Regions from separate parts of the Streptomyces sp. NPDC051684 genome, predicted to be linked through region 1. Evidence: riboswitches for the same ligand, from Rfam matches in the RefSeq annotation. Region 1 holds a riboswitch; each other region holds the start of a gene.

Region 1 (5,415 bases):
GTGGTGCTCTCCGAGGATCACCTGACCCCGGTCGCGGCGGTCTGCCTCTGGTACGACGTCGGCTCGCGCCACGAGGTCAAGGGCCGTACGGGCCTGGCTCACCTCTTCGAGCACCTGATGTTCCAGGGCTCGAAGCAGGTGCACGGCAACGGGCACTTCGAGTTCGTCCAGGGCGCGGGCGGCTCGCTCAACGGCACGACGAGCTTCGAGCGCACCAACTACTTCGAGACCATGCCCGCCCACCAGCTGGAGCTCGCGCTGTGGCTGGAGGCCGACCGCATGGGCTCGCTGCTCACGGCTCTCGACGACGAGTCGATGGAGAACCAGCGGGACGTCGTGAAGAACGAGCGTCGCCAGCGCTACGACAATGTGCCCTACGGCACGGCGTTCGAGAAGCTGACCGCCCTCATGTACCCCGAGGGGCACCCGTACCACCACACGCCCATCGGCTCCATGGCCGACCTGGACGCGGCGACCCTCGAAGACGCGCGGAACTTCTTCCGCACCTACTACGCGCCCAACAACGCGGTGCTGTCGATCGTCGGCGACATCGACCCCGAGCAGACGCTGGCCTGGGTCGAGCGGTACTTCGGCTCCATCCCCGGCCACGACGGCAAGCCCGCCCCGCGCGACGGCGCGCTCCCGGAGGTCATCGGTGAGCAGCAGCGCGAGGTCGTCGAGGAGGAGGTCCCGGCGCGCGCCCTCATGTCGGCGTACCGGCTTCCGCAGGACGGTACGCGCGCGTGCGACGCCGCCGATCTCGCCCTGACCGTCCTGGGCGGCGGCGAGTCGTCCCGGCTCTACAACCGCCTCGTACGCCGTGACCGCACCGCCGTGGCGGCCGGCTTCGGGCTGCTGCGCCTCGCCGGAGCGCCCTCCCTGGGCTGGCTGGACGTGAAGACCTCCGGGGACGTCGAGGTGCCGGTCATCGAGGCCGCCGTCGACGAGGAGCTCGCCCGGTTCGCCGAGGAGGGCCCGAGCCCGGAGGAAATGGAGCGCGCCCAGGCCCAGTTGGAGCGCGAGTGGCTGGACCGCCTGGGGACGGTCGCGGGGCGCGCCGACGAGCTGTGCCGCTACGCCGTCCTGTTCGGCGACCCGCAGCTCGCCCTGACCGCCGTGGGGCGCGTCCTGGAGGTGACCGCCGAGGACGTCCAGGAGATCGCCAAGGCGCGCCTGCGTCCCGACAACCGCGCGTCCCTCGTGTACGAGCCGACCGCACCCGCCGACACCGAGACCGCCGAGATCACCGAGGAGGCGGGCCAGTGACGGAGCAGCTCGCGAACATGGACTTCCACCCCCGGCCGCAGGCGGGCGAGCCCAAGCCGTGGGCGTTCCCGGCCCCGGAGCGCGGCGCGCTGCCCAACGGCCTGACGGTGCTGCGCTGCCACCGGCCCGGCCAGCAGGTCGTCGCCGTGGAGGTGCACCTGGACGCGCCGTTGGACGCCGAACCGAAGGGTCTGGACGGCGTCTCGACCATCATGGCGCGGGCCCTCAACGAGGGCACCGACAAGCACTCCGCCGAGGAGTTCGCTGCCGAGCTGGAGCGCTGCGGCGCCACGATGGACGCGCACGCCGACCACCCCGGTGTCCGCGCTTCCCTCGAAGTGCCGGCCTCGCGCCTCTCCAAGGGCCTCGCCCTCCTGGCCGACGCCCTGCGCGCCCCCGCCTTCGACGACAGCGAGATCGAGCGCCTCGTCCGCAACCGCTTGGACGAGATCCCGCACGAGAGCGCCAACCCGGCCCGGCGCGCCGCCAAGGAGCTCTCCAAGCAGCTCTTCCCGGCCGACACGCGCGTGTCGCGCCCGCGCCAGGGCACCGAGGAGACCGTCTCGGCCATCGACGCGGCGGCCGTGCGCGCCTTCTACGACCGCCACGTACGCCCCGCCACCGCCACGGCCGTCGTCGTCGGTGACCTGACGGGCATCGACCTGGACGCCCTCCTCGCCGACACGCTCGGCGCCTGGACGGGCGACACCGCCGAGCCGCGCCCGGTGCCCCCGGTCGTCGCCGACGACACCGGCCGCGTGATCATTGTGGACCGCCCGGGCGCCGTGCAGACCCAGTTGCTCATCGGCCGGGTCGGACCGGACAAGCACGACCGTGTGTGGCCCGCTCAGGTCCTCGGCACGTACTGCCTGGGCGGCACCCTGACGTCGCGTCTGGACCGCGTGCTGCGCGAGGAGAAGGGCTACACCTACGGTGTGCGCTCCTTCGCCCAGGTGCTGCGTTCCGCGCCCGACGGCAGCGGTGCGGCGATGCTCGCCATCAGCGGCTCGGTGGACACGCCGAACACCGGGCCCGCGCTCGACGACCTCTGGAAGGTGCTGCGCACGCTGGCGGCCGAGGGGCTCACGGATGCCGAACGGGACACCGCCGTGCAGAACTTGGTGGGCGTGGCCCCGCTGAAGTTCGAGACCGCCGCGGCCGTCGCGAGCACCCTCGCCGACCAGGTCGAGCAGCACCTGCCGGACGACTTCCAGGCGCAGGTCTACCGGCAGCTGGCCGCCACGGGCACCGTGGAGGCCACGGCGGCCGTCGTGAGCGCGTTCCCCGCGGATCGTCTGGTGACGATCCTCGTGGGCGACGCCGCGCAGATCGAGGAGCCGGTCAAGGCGCTCGGCATCGGCGAGGTCACGGTGGTCGCGGGCTGACCGCGTTTCCCGAGGCAGCTCACGAAGCCCCGGCGCCGTCCTCGGCCGCCGGGGCTTCGTGGTGTCCGTCACGATCTTCTTCAATCACTACACGATCACAAATGTCCGAATTGGTGTAGAGGTTGCCTCTCTGGTCTGTGGCGTGCACTACAAAAGCCGGGTTCTGTTTGTCGATCCAAAGACGCCCCGCTTAGCGTTCCCTCCGGCTGTCCGCCAGACGTACGTCGCGCCCGCGACACCGGACAGTCATCGCCGAGTCCCCGTGGTGCGAGCCAGGGGAGCCGGGGACCCACCGAAGTCCCTGGGGTGAATCGGGCGCTCTTCCCGTCAGGGGAGGGGGCCTGTAGGAGACCTTCCTGCTCCGAACCCGTCAGCTAACCCGGTAGGCGAGAAGGAAGGAAAGGACCAGCCACTTCATGGGGTTCACCCGTGCCACCGGGAAGCACCGCCGTCCCAGCCGCCTGACGCGTACCACCGCTCAGGTCGCGGGCGTCGCCGCGATCACCACGACGGGCGTGGTGGGCGGTCTCGCCGCCCCCGCCCTCGCCGCCGACACCGCGGCAGTGCCGCACGACGGCCTCACGCAGGCCGTCGCCATCGGCGACTCCCTCGCCGACCAGATCGACGCGCAGGCCTCCGCGCAGCAGAAGGCCGCCGCCAAGGCGAAGGCCGAGGCCGAGGCGAAGAAGAAGGCCGAGGAGGCCAAGCGCAAGGCCGAGGCCGAGGCCAAGAAGCGGGCCGCGGAGAAGGCCAAGAAGGAGCGCGAGGCCAAGGAGCGCGCCGCCCGTGAGGCCGAGCGCAAGCGCCTGAACAGCTTCGTGGCGCCGATCTCCGGCTCGTACGTCTCCACCTCCTACCAGGCCGGCAGCGGCCTGTGGTCCTCCGGCAGCCACACCGGCATCGACTTCCACGCCTCCAGCGGCACCTCGGTGCACGCGGTCGGCCGCGGCACCGTCGTCGAGGCCGGCTGGGGCGGCGCGTACGGCAACAACGTCGTGATCAAGATGAACGACGGTACGTACACCCAGTACGGTCACATGTCCTCGATCGGCGTCTCCGTCGGCCAGGACGTCACCCCCGGCCAGCAGATAGGCCTCTCCGGGGCGACCGGCAACGTCACGGGCCCGCACCTCCACTTCGAGGCCCGCACCGGCCCCGACTACGGCTCGGACATCGACCCCGTCGCGTACCTGCGCCAGCACGGTGTGAACGTCTGACCCGACAGCACACTCCACGAAAGCCCCGGCTCACCGAGCCGGGGCTTTCGCGTGCTCGGGTCCGCACTGTCCAAAAAATATCCCCGGATTCAGTTCCCTCGTCGGAAATTCAAGTCCGGTGGAATAGAGTCTCCCGGTAAACGTTCCGGCCGCGCGTCACGCGTGTTTGACCGGGCGTCAATCGACCGCGTATCGCGGGCATTGAGGCGGAGGTCGAGTCATGCGCATTCCCGCGCAGTCGGTATGCACAGCGATCCGCGACGACATCGTCGCCGGCGTCTACGAGCGCGGCGGCAGACTCACCGAGGAACTGCTCGCGCGCCGCTACGGGGTCTCGCGCGTGCCCGTAAGGGAGGCGCTGCGCACCCTGGAGGCGGAGGGGTTCGTCGTCACGCGCAGGCACGCGGGCGCGTGCGTGGCCGAACCCACCGAGCGGGAGGCGGCCGACCTCCTGGAGATCCGCATGCTGCTCGAACCCATGGGTGCCGCCCGCGCCGCGCAGCGCCGCACCGAGGCCCACCTCAAGGTCCTGCGCGGCCTGGTCAGGCTGGGGCAGGAGCGCGCCAGGCGGGGTCAGAGCGAGGATCTGCGCTCCCTCGGAAGCTGGTTCCACGAGACGCTCGTCCAGGCCTCCGGCAGCCCCGGCCTGATCACCCTGCTCACCCAGCTCCGGCACAAGATCGCCTGGATGTACGCCGTGGAGAGTCCGGCCCGACCGGTCGAGTCCTGGGCCGAGCACGGCGCCATCGTCGACGCCGTGGCGCGGGGCGACGCGGAGCGTGCGCGCGCCCTGGCCGCCCTGCACACCGAGCGCGCGACGGCCGCCCACAAGTTGCGCGCCCCCCGCGCGGGCGAGCGTGTGAGGACTTCGCAACATGCAGTCAACACGGTGGGCCGCCAGATTTAACAACGGCGCCGTATACAAATAAGTGCGCTATTCGGTGAATGGGTCGGACGAGGTGCGGGGGTATTTCCGCTGCCTATTTCCGCCTGCTTTCCGTCGCCCAATTCTCGGCGCGGCAGTGAACGAAAAAGCCGCGCACCCCCGAAAGGGGCGCGCGGCTCAGTCGTACAGCTTTTGTCTTTTACGTCAGACGGTCTCGGGAAGCTCCTCGAGCCCCTCGGCGACCAGCTTCGCCAGACGGTCGAGCGCGGCGTCCGCGCCCTCGGCGTCGGAGGCCAGCACGATCTCCTCGCCGCCCTGCGCGCCCAGGCCGAGCACGGCCAGCATGGAGGCGGCGTTGACGGGGTTGCCGTCGGCCTTGGCGATCGTCACGGGAACGCCGGCCGCCGTGGCAGCGCGGACGAAGATGGAAGCGGGGCGGGCGTGGAGGCCCTCGGCCCAGCCGACGTTGACGCGGCGCTCAGCCATGTGATGCTGCCCTTCAGGTGTCTCACGGTTGTCTAGACCAGTGTTCCATACCGGGAGGCGTGCGTGACGCGGACCCAGGTCCTCGCCGGCACGGCCCTTCGGTCCTCCATAGGGTGCCTTCCGTACGCACGGGCCGCGACCCGTACGACCGACCGCCGTCCGTCGGTGCCCGGCC
Region 2 (5,415 bases), on a different contig from region 1:
CTCCAGCGCCACGGCGGCGAGTTCCTGAAGGTTCTCGATCCGGGTCTCGTCCTGCGGGTCGGTGGAGGCCTGCAGTTCGGCGAGGTATCCGGTGCGCTCCAGGATCGCCTCGAGGACCGTGGCCGGGCCGGCGCCCGACTCCACGATCGTGCGGAGGTCCTCCATCAGCGTGTTGAACCGCTTCACGGCGTTCGCCGAGCGGGCCGCCATCCCGTACGCCTCGTCGACGCGGCGCAGCGCCTGCGGGAAGGAGATCTTCTCGCGCTGGGAGAGCGCGTCGATCATCGCTTCGGCGCGGTCGCCGATGCCGCGCTTGGGCACGTTGAGGATGCGGCGCAGCGGCACCGAGTCCTCGGGGTTGGAGAGCACCCGCAGGTAGGCCAGGACGTCCCTGACTTCCTTGCGCTCGTAGAAGCGGACGCCGCCGACGACCTTGTAGGGCAGGCCGGTGCGGATGAAGATCTCTTCGAAGACACGGGACTGCGCGTTCGTCCGGTAGAAGACCGCGACGTCGCCCGCGAGCGCGTCGCCCGCGTCGGTGAGCCGGTCGATCTCGTCGGCGATGAACTGCGCCTCGTCGTGCTCGGTGTCCGCGACGTAGCCGGTGATCTGGGCGCCGGGGCCCTCGTTGGTCCACAGGTTCTTCGGGCGGCGCGATTCGTTGCGCTCGATCACCGCGTTCGCCGCGCTGAGGATGGTCTGCGTGGAGCGGTAGTTCTGCTCCAGCAGGATCGTCTTCGCGTTGGGGTAGTCGTCCTCGAAGTCGAGGATGTTGCGGATCGTGGCGCCGCGGAAGGCGTAGATCGACTGGTCCGCGTCACCCACGACGCACAGCTCGGCCGGGTCGGCGCCCTCGCCCTCGGCGGGACCGACCAACTCGCGCACCAGCGCGTACTGCGCGTGGTTGGTGTCCTGGTACTCGTCGACGAGGACGTGGCGGAAGCGGCGGCGGTAGTGCTCGGCGACGTCCGGGAACGCGCGCAGCAGGTTGACCGTCGTCATGATCAGGTCGTCGAAGTCCAGCGCGTTCGCCTCGCGCAGGCGTGCCTGGTACATCGCGTAGGCCTGGGCGAGGGTCTTCTCGAAGCCGTCGGCGGCGGTCGCGGCGAAGTCCTCCTCGTCGATCAGCTCGTTCTTGAGGTTGCTGATCTTGGCGCTGAAGGACTTCGGCGGGAACTTCTTCGGGTCCAGGTCCAGGTCGCGGCAGACGAGCGCCATGAGCCGCTTGCTGTCGGCGGCGTCGTAGATCGAGAAGGAGGACGTGAAGCCGAGCTTCTTCGACTCGCGGCGCAGGATGCGCACGCACGCGCTGTGGAAGGTGGAGACCCACATCGCGTTCGCCCGCGGGCCCACCAGGTCCTCGACACGCTCCTTCATCTCGCCCGCGGCCTTGTTCGTGAACGTGATCGCGAGGATCTGGCCGGGGTGCACGCCGCGCTCGGCGAGCAGGTACGCGATGCGGTGCGTGAGGACGCGGGTCTTGCCGGAGCCGGCGCCCGCGACGATGAGCAGCGGAGTGCCGCCGTGCACGACGGCCGCCTGCTGGTTCTCGTTCAGCCCCTCCAGGAGGGTCGCCGAGTCGAGGACGGGGCGCGGGGCGCCGTCCCGGTAGTACGCGTCCCGCTCCGGGGGCACGCCGAACAGCCCGTCCGGCATCGGCTCCGGGGCCCCGTCGTCGTACTCGGGGTCCGGAGGCGGCGGCGGGGGTTCCTGCTCACCGCTCGGAGAGCCGGGCGCGCCCTTCTGGAGGCCGGTCAGGAAGCTGTCGTCAAAGAGGCTGCTCATCGCTCTACGAGTCTAGGCCGCCCCACTGACAACCTGTGGCTGCCTTCGGAACTCCAAGAGCCCGCCGGAGGGCAGATCACGAAAATGTATCGGGCATATCGAACATCAACCTTCACAGCAGCCACACGAGTTGGCTACGGTGCAGCCGGGCAGCCCGTCCCCCCGTCCGCGAATGTCGCGGCGAACGGGAAGCCCCCGCCGAGTCCCGTACGCCGCGAGGCAGGGAACCGGGGACCCAACCGACCTTGGGGTGAATCGGTCAGCCGACCGTAGGGCAGCCTTCCGCGCACCACGCCCGAACCCGACAGCTAACCCGGTAGGCGGACGACGGAAGGAGTCGCCTGCCTTGGCGTCGCACCGCAAGCCCCGCAGCCGGTCCCGGATGACGGGCGGCCTCCGCACGACCCCCGCGGTCGGCATCACCACCGCCGCCCTCACCTCCGTGGCCCTGCTCTCGCAGACCGCACAGGCCGCGCCCGCGCAGCCGTCGTCCAAGCCGCGCCTCGAAGAGGTGCAGAAGAAGGTCGACACCCTCTACCGGCAGGCCGAGGTCGCCACCCAGAAGTACAACGGGGCGAAGGAACGGACCGACGCCAAGAAACAGCAGGTCGACAAGCTCCTCGACGATGTCGCGCAGCGCACGGAGGACATGAACACGGCCCGCCAGAAGCTCGGCAGATACGCCGCTGAGCAGTACCGCTCGGGCAGTGTGAGCGACACCGCGACCATGTTCCTCGCGGACGACCCGGAGGACTACTTCTCGCAGCGCCAGCTGATGAGCCGGCTGACCGACGAGCAGAAGAAGTCGATCGACGACTATCAGAAGCAGACGCGCGAGACCGCGAAGAAGCGCACCGAGGCGCAGTCGAGCCTTGAGGACCTCACCGACTCGCAGACGGAGCTGAGGTCCACGAAGGAGACCGTGCAGACGAAGCTCTCCGATGCGCGGCAGCTGCTGTCCAAGCTGACCGCCGAGGAGAAGGCGCGGCTCGCGGCGATCGAGAAGGCCAAGGAGGAGGCCGCCCGCAAGAAGGCGGCGGAGCTGGCCGCCAAGCAGAAGGCCGCGGAGGACGCGAAGCGGAAGGCGGCCGAGCGGGCGAGGGAGCAGGAGCAGTCGTCCGGCTCGTCCTCCGGTTCCTCTTCCGGATCCTCGTCCGGTTCCTCGGACGCCTCGTACGCGACGAAGGCCGCGCAGGCGCTCGCGTTCGCCAAGGCGCAGGAGGGCAAGCCGTACGTGTGGGGTGCCACGGGACCGGACTCGTACGACTGCTCGGGTCTGACGGCGGCGGCGTGGAAGTCCGCGGGGATCTCGCTGCCGCGCACGACCTGGGACCAGGTCGAGATCGGCAAGACGGTGCCGCTCTCCGACATCCAACCCGGTGACCTGGTGTTCTTCTACGACGACATCAGCCACGTCGGCCTATACATGGGCGACGGCATGATGGTCCACGCGCCGAAGCCGGGCGCGGTCGTGCGCGAGGAGTCGATCTACTACGACGGCACGTCGTCGATCCACAGCGTGGTGCGGCCTGCCTGAGCCCGGCCGGCGCTGCCGATGACGCCAGTGATCAGGTCCAGAGCACCGCAATGAAGATGTTCGCGACGGTGAGCGCGCCGACCGTCGCGAACAGGCCCTTCTCCGCCTTCTCCTCGTCCCGCTTCACATAGACGATGCCGAGGATCACGATCAGGATGGCGAGCTTCACGCCGATCTTGATGTTGTTGACGGTGCTGCCGTCGGCCTGGTTGAGGCCGACCAGGGCGACACCGGTCACCAGCATGGTCAGGGCGCCGTGCAGCATCGCCTTGTTGAAGCGGGCCGTGCCCTCCTTCATCGCCGACATCTGCGTGAGGAAGCCGCCGAGCAGCGAGGCGATGCCGATGATGTGCAGACCGACGAAGAGGTTGATGAGTACGTCCATGGGGCCGGAGCCTACTTGGGCCCGTTTCGGACCACTTCGGAGGCCCAGCGGTCACCCTCTGCCACCACCCGTAACAAATGGGCCAGTTGCGAACAATCAGCCACCAACCCGTTACGCGGAGGTTTAGCGTCCTTGCTCAGGTGACCGGCTCCCCACCGCCGCCCGGGCCAGGGGCGGCAGTCGGACACCACCGCCGAGAAAGGTCCGGCGGCGACCCGCTCCCCCTGTGCGGGCCGCCGCCGGACGCGCGACCGGGGCTCGTGCGGTTCGCGGGCGGCCCCCAGAGGAGGACCTTGTGCCGGCAGCACACCGCAAGCCCCGACCGCGTCCGCTCAGCGCCGGCAGGGCCCGCACCGCGGCCACCCTCGCCCTCGCCTCCGCGGCCGGCGTCACCGCCCTCGACGGCGGGGCGGCGCACGCGGAGCCTGAGTTCAGCCCCGCCCAGGTGAAGGCGAAGGTCGACCGGCTGTACCAGGAGGCGGAGGTCGCCACCCAGAAGTACAACGGCGCGAAGGAGCAGGCGGACGGCGCGCGCAAGAAGGTGGACGCCCTCCAGGACGAGGCGTCCCGGCGCACCGAGTCCCTCAACTCCGAGCGCGCGAAGCTGGGTTCGGTGGCGGCCTCCCAATACCGCACGGGAGGCGTGGACCCGTCGGTCCAGCTGCTCCTTTCCTCCTCCCCCGACGCCTATCTCGACAAGGCCTCGCTCACGGAGCGCATCGGCGCGCGGCAGGCCGCCGCGGTCACCCGCGTACAGGGCGAACTCCGCGAGATCGACCAGCTGCGCGGCGACGCCGACGGCACGCTCTCCGAACTGCGCGCCAAGAAGGCGGAGCTGGCGGACAACAAGAAGAAGGTGAAGCGAAAACTCTCGGAGGCCCGCCGCCTCCTCGACCGCCTCACCCCCGAAGAGCGCACCTCTTCCGCCGCACAGAGCGGGCACGCCTCACGCTCCGCGGAGCGCGCCGACCTCTCCCAGGCCCCCAACTCCCGCGCCAAGGCCGCGATCTCCTTCGCCTACGGCGCCCTTGGCAGCCCCTACGTATGGGGCGCCACCGGTCCCTCCGCCTTCGACTGCTCGGGCCTGACGCAGGCCGCGTACAAGGCGGCGGGGGTCTCGATCCCCCGGACCACCTACAGCCAGATCGACGCCGGACAGCGGGTCCCGAAGTCCCAGCTCCAACCCGGCGACCTGGTCTTCTTCTACTCCTCGATCAGCCACGTGGGCCTCTACATCGGAGGCGGCAAGATGATCCACGCCCCGAACCCGAGCGCACCGGTGCGGGTGGCCCCGATCGACGAGATGCCGTTCGCGGGGGCGACGCGGGTGGCGTGAGCCGCGCCGTCAGGCGGTGTGCGCCGCCAGTGCCCCGACGATCTCCGGCCACAGCTCGCGGGGGCGGTCGTGGCCCATGTCGGGCAGCAGCAGGAGTTCGGCTCCGGGCACCAGTTCCGCGGTGCGGCGGCCGCCACTGGGGTCGATCAGTGTGTCGTCCAGGCCGTGGATCACGAGCGTCGGCACCTTGAGCTTCCGCAGGCCGTCCGCGCGGGAGCCGCTGAGGACCATCGCCCCGAGCTGCCGCCCGACTCCTGCCGGGTAGTAGGCACGGTCGTAGCCGCGCGCCGCCAGGTCGCGGAGGTACTCCGCATCGCCGTGGCGCTTGGACGCCCACAGCAGGGAGCTGTCCGCCGCCGCGACGTAGCCCTC
Region 3 (5,415 bases), on a different contig from region 1:
ACGAAGGGACTGACGAAGGACCTGAAGGCAGGCTTGATGTTCCGCCACCCCGTCGCGGCGGCGCACATCCCTCGTTAGGGTCAATTCGTGGCCTCGTATCCCGTCTATCCGCACCCGCAGGGCGACGTCCTCGGCGCGCACCCGAGCGGCGCGGTTCGGCATCCCCGCTGGTGGGAGCGGAAGGGCGTGCGGGCCACCGCGCTTGCGACGCTGCTCGCGATCTCCGGGGTCGTGATCCTCGCCCTCGTCCGCGAGCAGACCGGCACGGAGGGGTTCCTGGTCGGGCTCGGCCTCGCCGTGCTGCCCGTCCCCCTCCTCATATCCGCGTTCCGCTGGCTGGACCGCGTACAGCCGGGCCCCTGGCGGAACCTGATCTTCTCCTTCGCGTGGGGCGCGTGCGCGGCGGCGCTGATAGCGATCGTCGCCAACAGCTTCGCGACCCGCTGGATAGAGACCGCGACCGCCGACCCGTCGAGCGCCGACACCCTCGGCGCCACCGTGATAGCCCCGATCGTCGAGGAGTCCGCGAAGGCGGCGGCCGTGCTGCTCGTCTTCCTGTTCCGCAGACGGGACTTCACCGGAATCGTCGACGGCGTCGTGATCGCCGGGGTAACCGCCACCGGCTTCGCGTTCACCGAGAACATCCTCTATCTCGGCAACGCCTTCGGCACCGACCAGCTCTCCGGCACGGGCCCCGGCCTGACCTCGGTCACCGCCGCCACCTTCTTCGTGCGCGTCGTGATGTCCCCGTTCGCGCACCCGCTGTTCACGGTGCTCACCGGCATCGGCTTCGGCATCGCCGCCGCCATGGCCCCCGGCCGCGGCCGGCTGCGCCGGATGCTGCTCCCGCTCGCGGGGCTGCTCGCGGCGATGGGCATGCACGCGTTCTGGAACGGCTCGTCGTCGTTCGGCGAGTACGGCTTCTTCGCGGTGTACGCCGCGTTCATGGTGCCGGTGTTCGGCGTGCTCACCTGGCTCTCGGTGTACGTACGCCAGCGCGAGCTGCGCACCGTCCGCCAGGAGCTGCCCGCCTACGTCGCCGCGGGCTGGCTCGCCCCGCCGGAGCCGTTCGCACTCGGCTCGCTCAAGGCGCGGCGCCTGGCCCGCGACTTCGCCACGCACTACGGCGGCCGCCCGGCCGCAACGGCCGTCGCCGAGTACGAGGACTTCGCGACGTCCCTGGCGCTGCTCCGCCACCGCGGCCGCAGGGGAAAGGCGGGCACGGACTTCGTCACCCGGGAGCGCGAGCTCCTCGAGGCGCTGTGGGCGCGGCGCGCCTACGCGCGGCCGGCGCTCGCGTACGGCTCCCAGATCGCGGCGCCGATGTGGCTGCCCCCGGTGTACGCGGGCCCCTTGGCGCAGGGCCTCGCGTACCCGACGTACTCCTACAACCCCTACCGGTACTGAGGCCGGCCCTGCCGAGGGCTCACGCGGAAGCCGCCGTCAGCCGGTCGAGCTCCGGCTGCGTGAGGTGCAGGTCCGCCGCCGCGAGCAGCGCCGGGAGCTGTTCGCGGGTGCGCGCGGACGCGATCGGCGCCGTCACCGTGGGCTGCGCGGCGAGCCAGGCGAGGGCGACCGTGGCGATCTCGGTGTCGTGGGCGCGCGCGACCTCGTCGAGGACGGTGAGGACCCGCTGCCCGCGCTCGGTCTCCAGGTACGCGCCGGCCTTGCCCGCGCGGGGGCTGTCGACCTGCTGCCCCGGCCGGTACTTGCCGGTCAGGAAGCCGGAGGCGAGCGCGGAGTACGGCGCGGCCCCGAGGCCCCCGCGGGCGGCGACGTCCTGGAGTTCGCCCTCGTACGTGTCGCGCGAGACGAGGTTGTAGTGCGGCTGGAGCGCGACGTAGCGGGCGAGGCCCTCGCGGTCGGAGAAGTCGAGGGACTCCTGAAGGCGCCGCGCGGAGATGTTGGACGCGGCGATGTGTCGTACCTTGCCCGCCTTCACCAGTTCGTCGAGGGCGCCGATGATCTCCTCGACCGGCACCTCGGGGTTGTCGTAGTGCGTGTAGTACAGGTCGATGTGGTCGGTGCCCAGGCGCTTCAGGGAGGCGTCGGCCGCGGCCTTGATGGTGGCGGCGGACAGGCCCTGGAACTCGGGGTGCTGGCTGCCCTTGGTGGCGACGACCACGTCGTCGCGGCGGCCGCGCGAGGCGAGCCACTTGCCGATGACGGTCTCCGACTCACCGCCCCGGTTGCCGTCCACCCAGGCCGAGTACACGTCGGCGGTGTCGATGAAGTTGCCGCCCGCGGCGACGTACGCGTCGAGCACGGCGAAGGACGTGGCCTCGTCGGCGGTCCAGCCGAAGACGTTGCCGCCCAGGTTCAGCGGGAAGACCTCGAGGTCGGAGGTGCCGAGCTTGCGCAGCGAGGGAGAGGAGGAAGTCATGCCCTGCCTCAACACCCGTACGGAACACGGTATTCCGGGATCGGGCGGAGCAAGGGCGAACCGGCAGCCCTGACGTCGGGGGGTCAGCGCCAGGACCGCCGGGGTTCACAGGCTCTCAGGGGGTGAGGCCCTTGTCGCGCAGCCAGGACGCCGGGTCGACGCCGGTGGACTGCCCGTCGGGGTGGACCTCCAGGTGGAGGTGCGGCCCGGTGACATTGCCGGTGGCGCCCACGCGGCCGATGACATCGCCGGTGGAGACCTTCTGGCCCGCGCTGACATTGAGCGAGGACTGGTGGCAGAACCACAGCTCGGTGCCGTCGTCGAGGGTGAGCACCGTGCGGTAGCCGTACGCGCCCGCCCAGCCGGCCTCCGTGACCGTGCCGGAGTGGATGGCGCGGATCGGGGTACCGGTGGAGGCGGCGAAGTCCAGACCCGTGTGGTAGCCGGAGGACCACATGGAGCCGGGCTGGCCGAAGGTGCCGGAGAGCGTGTAGGAGGCGACCGGGAGCTTGAAGGAGGCGGCCAGCTTGCGCAGGCGCTCGGCCTCGGCCTTGCGGCGGGCCTCCGCCTCGGCCTTCTTCTTCGCGGCGATCTCCTTGGCCCTGGCCGCGTCCTGCTTGGCGGCGGCCTCCTCGGCGGCCTGCTTGGCGGCGGCTTCCTCGGCGGCCTGCTTCGCGGTGGCGTCGGCCGCGTCCTGCTGCGTCTCGGCCTGCTGCATGATGCGGGCCCGCAGCGCCTCGCCGGCGCCGGTCTGTCCGTCGGCGGCCTCGGCCTGGGTGATTCCGGCGCCGCTCAGCGGGGAGGCCGTGGCGTCGGAGTCGGAACCGGAGTCCGAACCGTCGGATATCAGCGAGCCCACACCCGGCAGCGACTTGGCCTCGGGCAGCGAGTCCTTGACCGCGGAGAGGTCGGGCATGGAGATGTGGACCGGCGGCTTGCCGCCCTGTGCGGTGGCGATACCGCCCGCACCGACGGCGGCGACCACGCCGACGCCGAGAACAGTGGAGCTGCGCGCGAATCCACCGCGACGGCGGGCTACGCGATGCCTGCCGCGGAGGGGAGCGACGGAATCCTCGGTGGGATTCCACTCCTCCCAGGTCTCCTGCTCGACGCCGGAGTGGTCTTCGGGGCCGTAGAAGAAGTCGGGGGCAGGCCGGTTGGACGCCACGGGGGCGCTCTCCTTTCCTTCCTTCTCGCCTACCGGGTTAGCTGACGGGTTCGGAGCAGGAAGGTCTCCTACGAACACCAAAGGTGTCCGATTCACCCCAAGTTGGTGGTTCCCCGGCTCCCTTGCGGGATTAGGCGCGTGCGCACGGAGCCGTCTCTTGTGACGGCTGGGACGACCGCGCTGCGTTATCGAACGTTAATAGACAGCAGACAGTAATTCCAAGCGCTTCCCACTGATCGTTCACGACTCTGGCCAGGACTTATCGGGACACCAGTGGGCGGATCGGGGCGAGTTGACGTCACACCCTGCCCACATTCAACGAACTCAATCTTCTGACGGTGCGTCAATTGTTATGCGGAGCGACGCCGTTCGACTACGGTCGGCTACCTCGGGTAACAAACGATCAAGGACCTCAGGTGCGCCGCACGGCGAGCAGCGCCATGTCGTCCGTCGTCCCGTTGCCGGTGTGCGCGCGCACCTCCGCGGCGAGGGCCGCGAGGAGTTCCTCGGGCCCCGGGAAGACACGGCCGGACAGCCGCGCCGCCGGATCGTAGAAGCGGCCGCTCGGGTCGCGCGCCTCGGAGAGCCCGTCGGTGTAGAGCAGCAGCGTGGCCGCGGACGGGAACGCCGCCTCGACGGCCCGGTCGGGCCAGCTGCCGAGTTCGCTCATGCCGAGCGGCAGCGCCGCCTGGCACGGGTCGAGTGCGCGTACGGTGCCGTCGCCGAGCAGCAGCAGCGGGGCGGGGTGACCGCGGTTGAGGACCCGGACGAGGTCGACGCCGTGCGGGATCTCGGCGAGCACCGCGGTGGTGAAGCCCTCGAAGTCGTCGATGCCGCTGCGCCGGGTGCCCTCGCGGGCCAGGGCCCGCTCCAGGCGCTGGGCGACCGCCTCCAGGGAACCCTCCTGCTCGGCGGCCTCCCGGAACGCGCCGATGACGACGGCGACCGCGGCGACCGCGCCGAGGCCCTTGCCGCGCACGTCACCGACGATGATCCGGATGCCGTGCGGGGTGTCCTGGACCGCATACAGGTCACCGCCGATGAACGCGTCGGCCTGCGCCGCCTCGTAGCGCGCCGCGATGGCGAGACCGCCGAGCCGGCGGGCCGGTTCGGGCAGCACCGCCAACTGCGCGGCCTGGGCGATCTCGCGGGCGGAGGCCAGCTGCTGGTAGCTGCGGTACACGATCCGGTTGAGCACACAGGCCAGCAGGCAGACGGTGGCCACGGTGACGATCTCGGTGACGAACACGGAGTCGAGGTGTTCCGTGAAGCGCAGGTGCACCGCGACGATCGCGCCGATCGACACCACGCCGACCAGGACCGTCGCACCGAGCGAGAAGAACGGGGCGGCCACCAGGGGCGCCGCGCTGAACAGGGGGGCGCCGGGAAAGCCGCTGGGGGTCACGTACTCGTAGACCGCGCCGCCGACGACGAGCAGCAGGGGCAGCAGCCGCAGGAAGACCCGGGTGCCCGCGACCTCGGAGTCGCGCCCCCTCCGTCTCCCGCCGGTGCCTCCTGTTCGCTGCCCCACCACTCGTCTCCTGCCGCTCCCTGCCAGCTTCCGGCGTCTCACCAAGAGTTCCTGCACGGCGGCGCCGAGGCGAGCAGGGGTGGGCCGTACGGGTGGGGAACGTGACGGGCGCAACACCGGCGACACAGGCGGCGCGGGCGGACACGGGGACAGAAAAAAACCGAGGCCGGAATCTCGATGAGATTCCGGCCTCGGTCTTCAGTAGCGGGGACAGGATTTGAACCTGCGACCTCTGGGTTATGAGCCCAGCGAGCTACCGAGCTGCTCCACCCCGCGCCGTTGTGTTCACAACTCTACGCCATCAGGGGGAGTGAACGCGAATCGGTTCGCGTG

Evidence for each region. Region 1 has a riboswitch for cyclic di-AMP ahead of ACIA8D_RS09460 (M23 family metallopeptidase). Riboswitches for the same ligand answer to the same signal wherever they lie in the genome.
Region 2: it holds a riboswitch for cyclic di-AMP, as region 1 does, so the genes downstream of both, ACIA8D_RS01325 (NlpC/P60 family protein) here and ACIA8D_RS09460 (M23 family metallopeptidase) in region 1, are expected to answer to the same signal.
Region 3: it holds a riboswitch for cyclic di-AMP, as region 1 does, so the genes downstream of both, ACIA8D_RS04265 (M23 family metallopeptidase) here and ACIA8D_RS09460 (M23 family metallopeptidase) in region 1, are expected to answer to the same signal.

Annotation. Positions count from the first base shown of each region.
Region 1 is NZ_JBITCS010000006.1:80,891-86,305, forward strand. Features, by position in the region: gene ACIA8D_RS09450 (M16 family metallopeptidase) at 1-1,266, shown strand, start outside; gene ACIA8D_RS09455 (M16 family metallopeptidase) at 1,284-2,651, shown strand; cyclic di-AMP (ydaO/yuaA leader) riboswitch at 2,892-3,055, shown strand; gene ACIA8D_RS09460 (M23 family metallopeptidase) at 3,068-3,868, shown strand; gene ACIA8D_RS09465 (GntR family transcriptional regulator) at 4,089-4,775, shown strand; gene ACIA8D_RS09470 (HPr family phosphocarrier protein) at 4,959-5,240, opposite strand.
Region 2 is NZ_JBITCS010000001.1:278,732-284,146, forward strand. Features, by position in the region: gene pcrA (DNA helicase PcrA) at 1-1,785, opposite strand, end outside; cyclic di-AMP (ydaO/yuaA leader) riboswitch at 1,972-2,124, shown strand; gene ACIA8D_RS01325 (NlpC/P60 family protein) at 2,132-3,322, shown strand; gene ACIA8D_RS01330 (hypothetical protein) at 3,354-3,707, opposite strand; gene ACIA8D_RS01335 (NlpC/P60 family protein) at 4,003-5,043, shown strand; gene ACIA8D_RS01340 (alpha/beta fold hydrolase) at 5,053-5,415, opposite strand, start outside.
Region 3 is NZ_JBITCS010000003.1:18,727-24,141, forward strand. Features, by position in the region: gene ACIA8D_RS04255 (PrsW family intramembrane metalloprotease) at 88-1,407, shown strand; gene ACIA8D_RS04260 (aldo/keto reductase) at 1,427-2,383, opposite strand; gene ACIA8D_RS04265 (M23 family metallopeptidase) at 2,499-3,551, opposite strand; cyclic di-AMP (ydaO/yuaA leader) riboswitch at 3,563-3,698, opposite strand; gene ACIA8D_RS04270 (PP2C family protein-serine/threonine phosphatase) at 3,964-5,082, opposite strand; tRNA gene ACIA8D_RS04275 (tRNA-Met) at 5,285-5,358, opposite strand.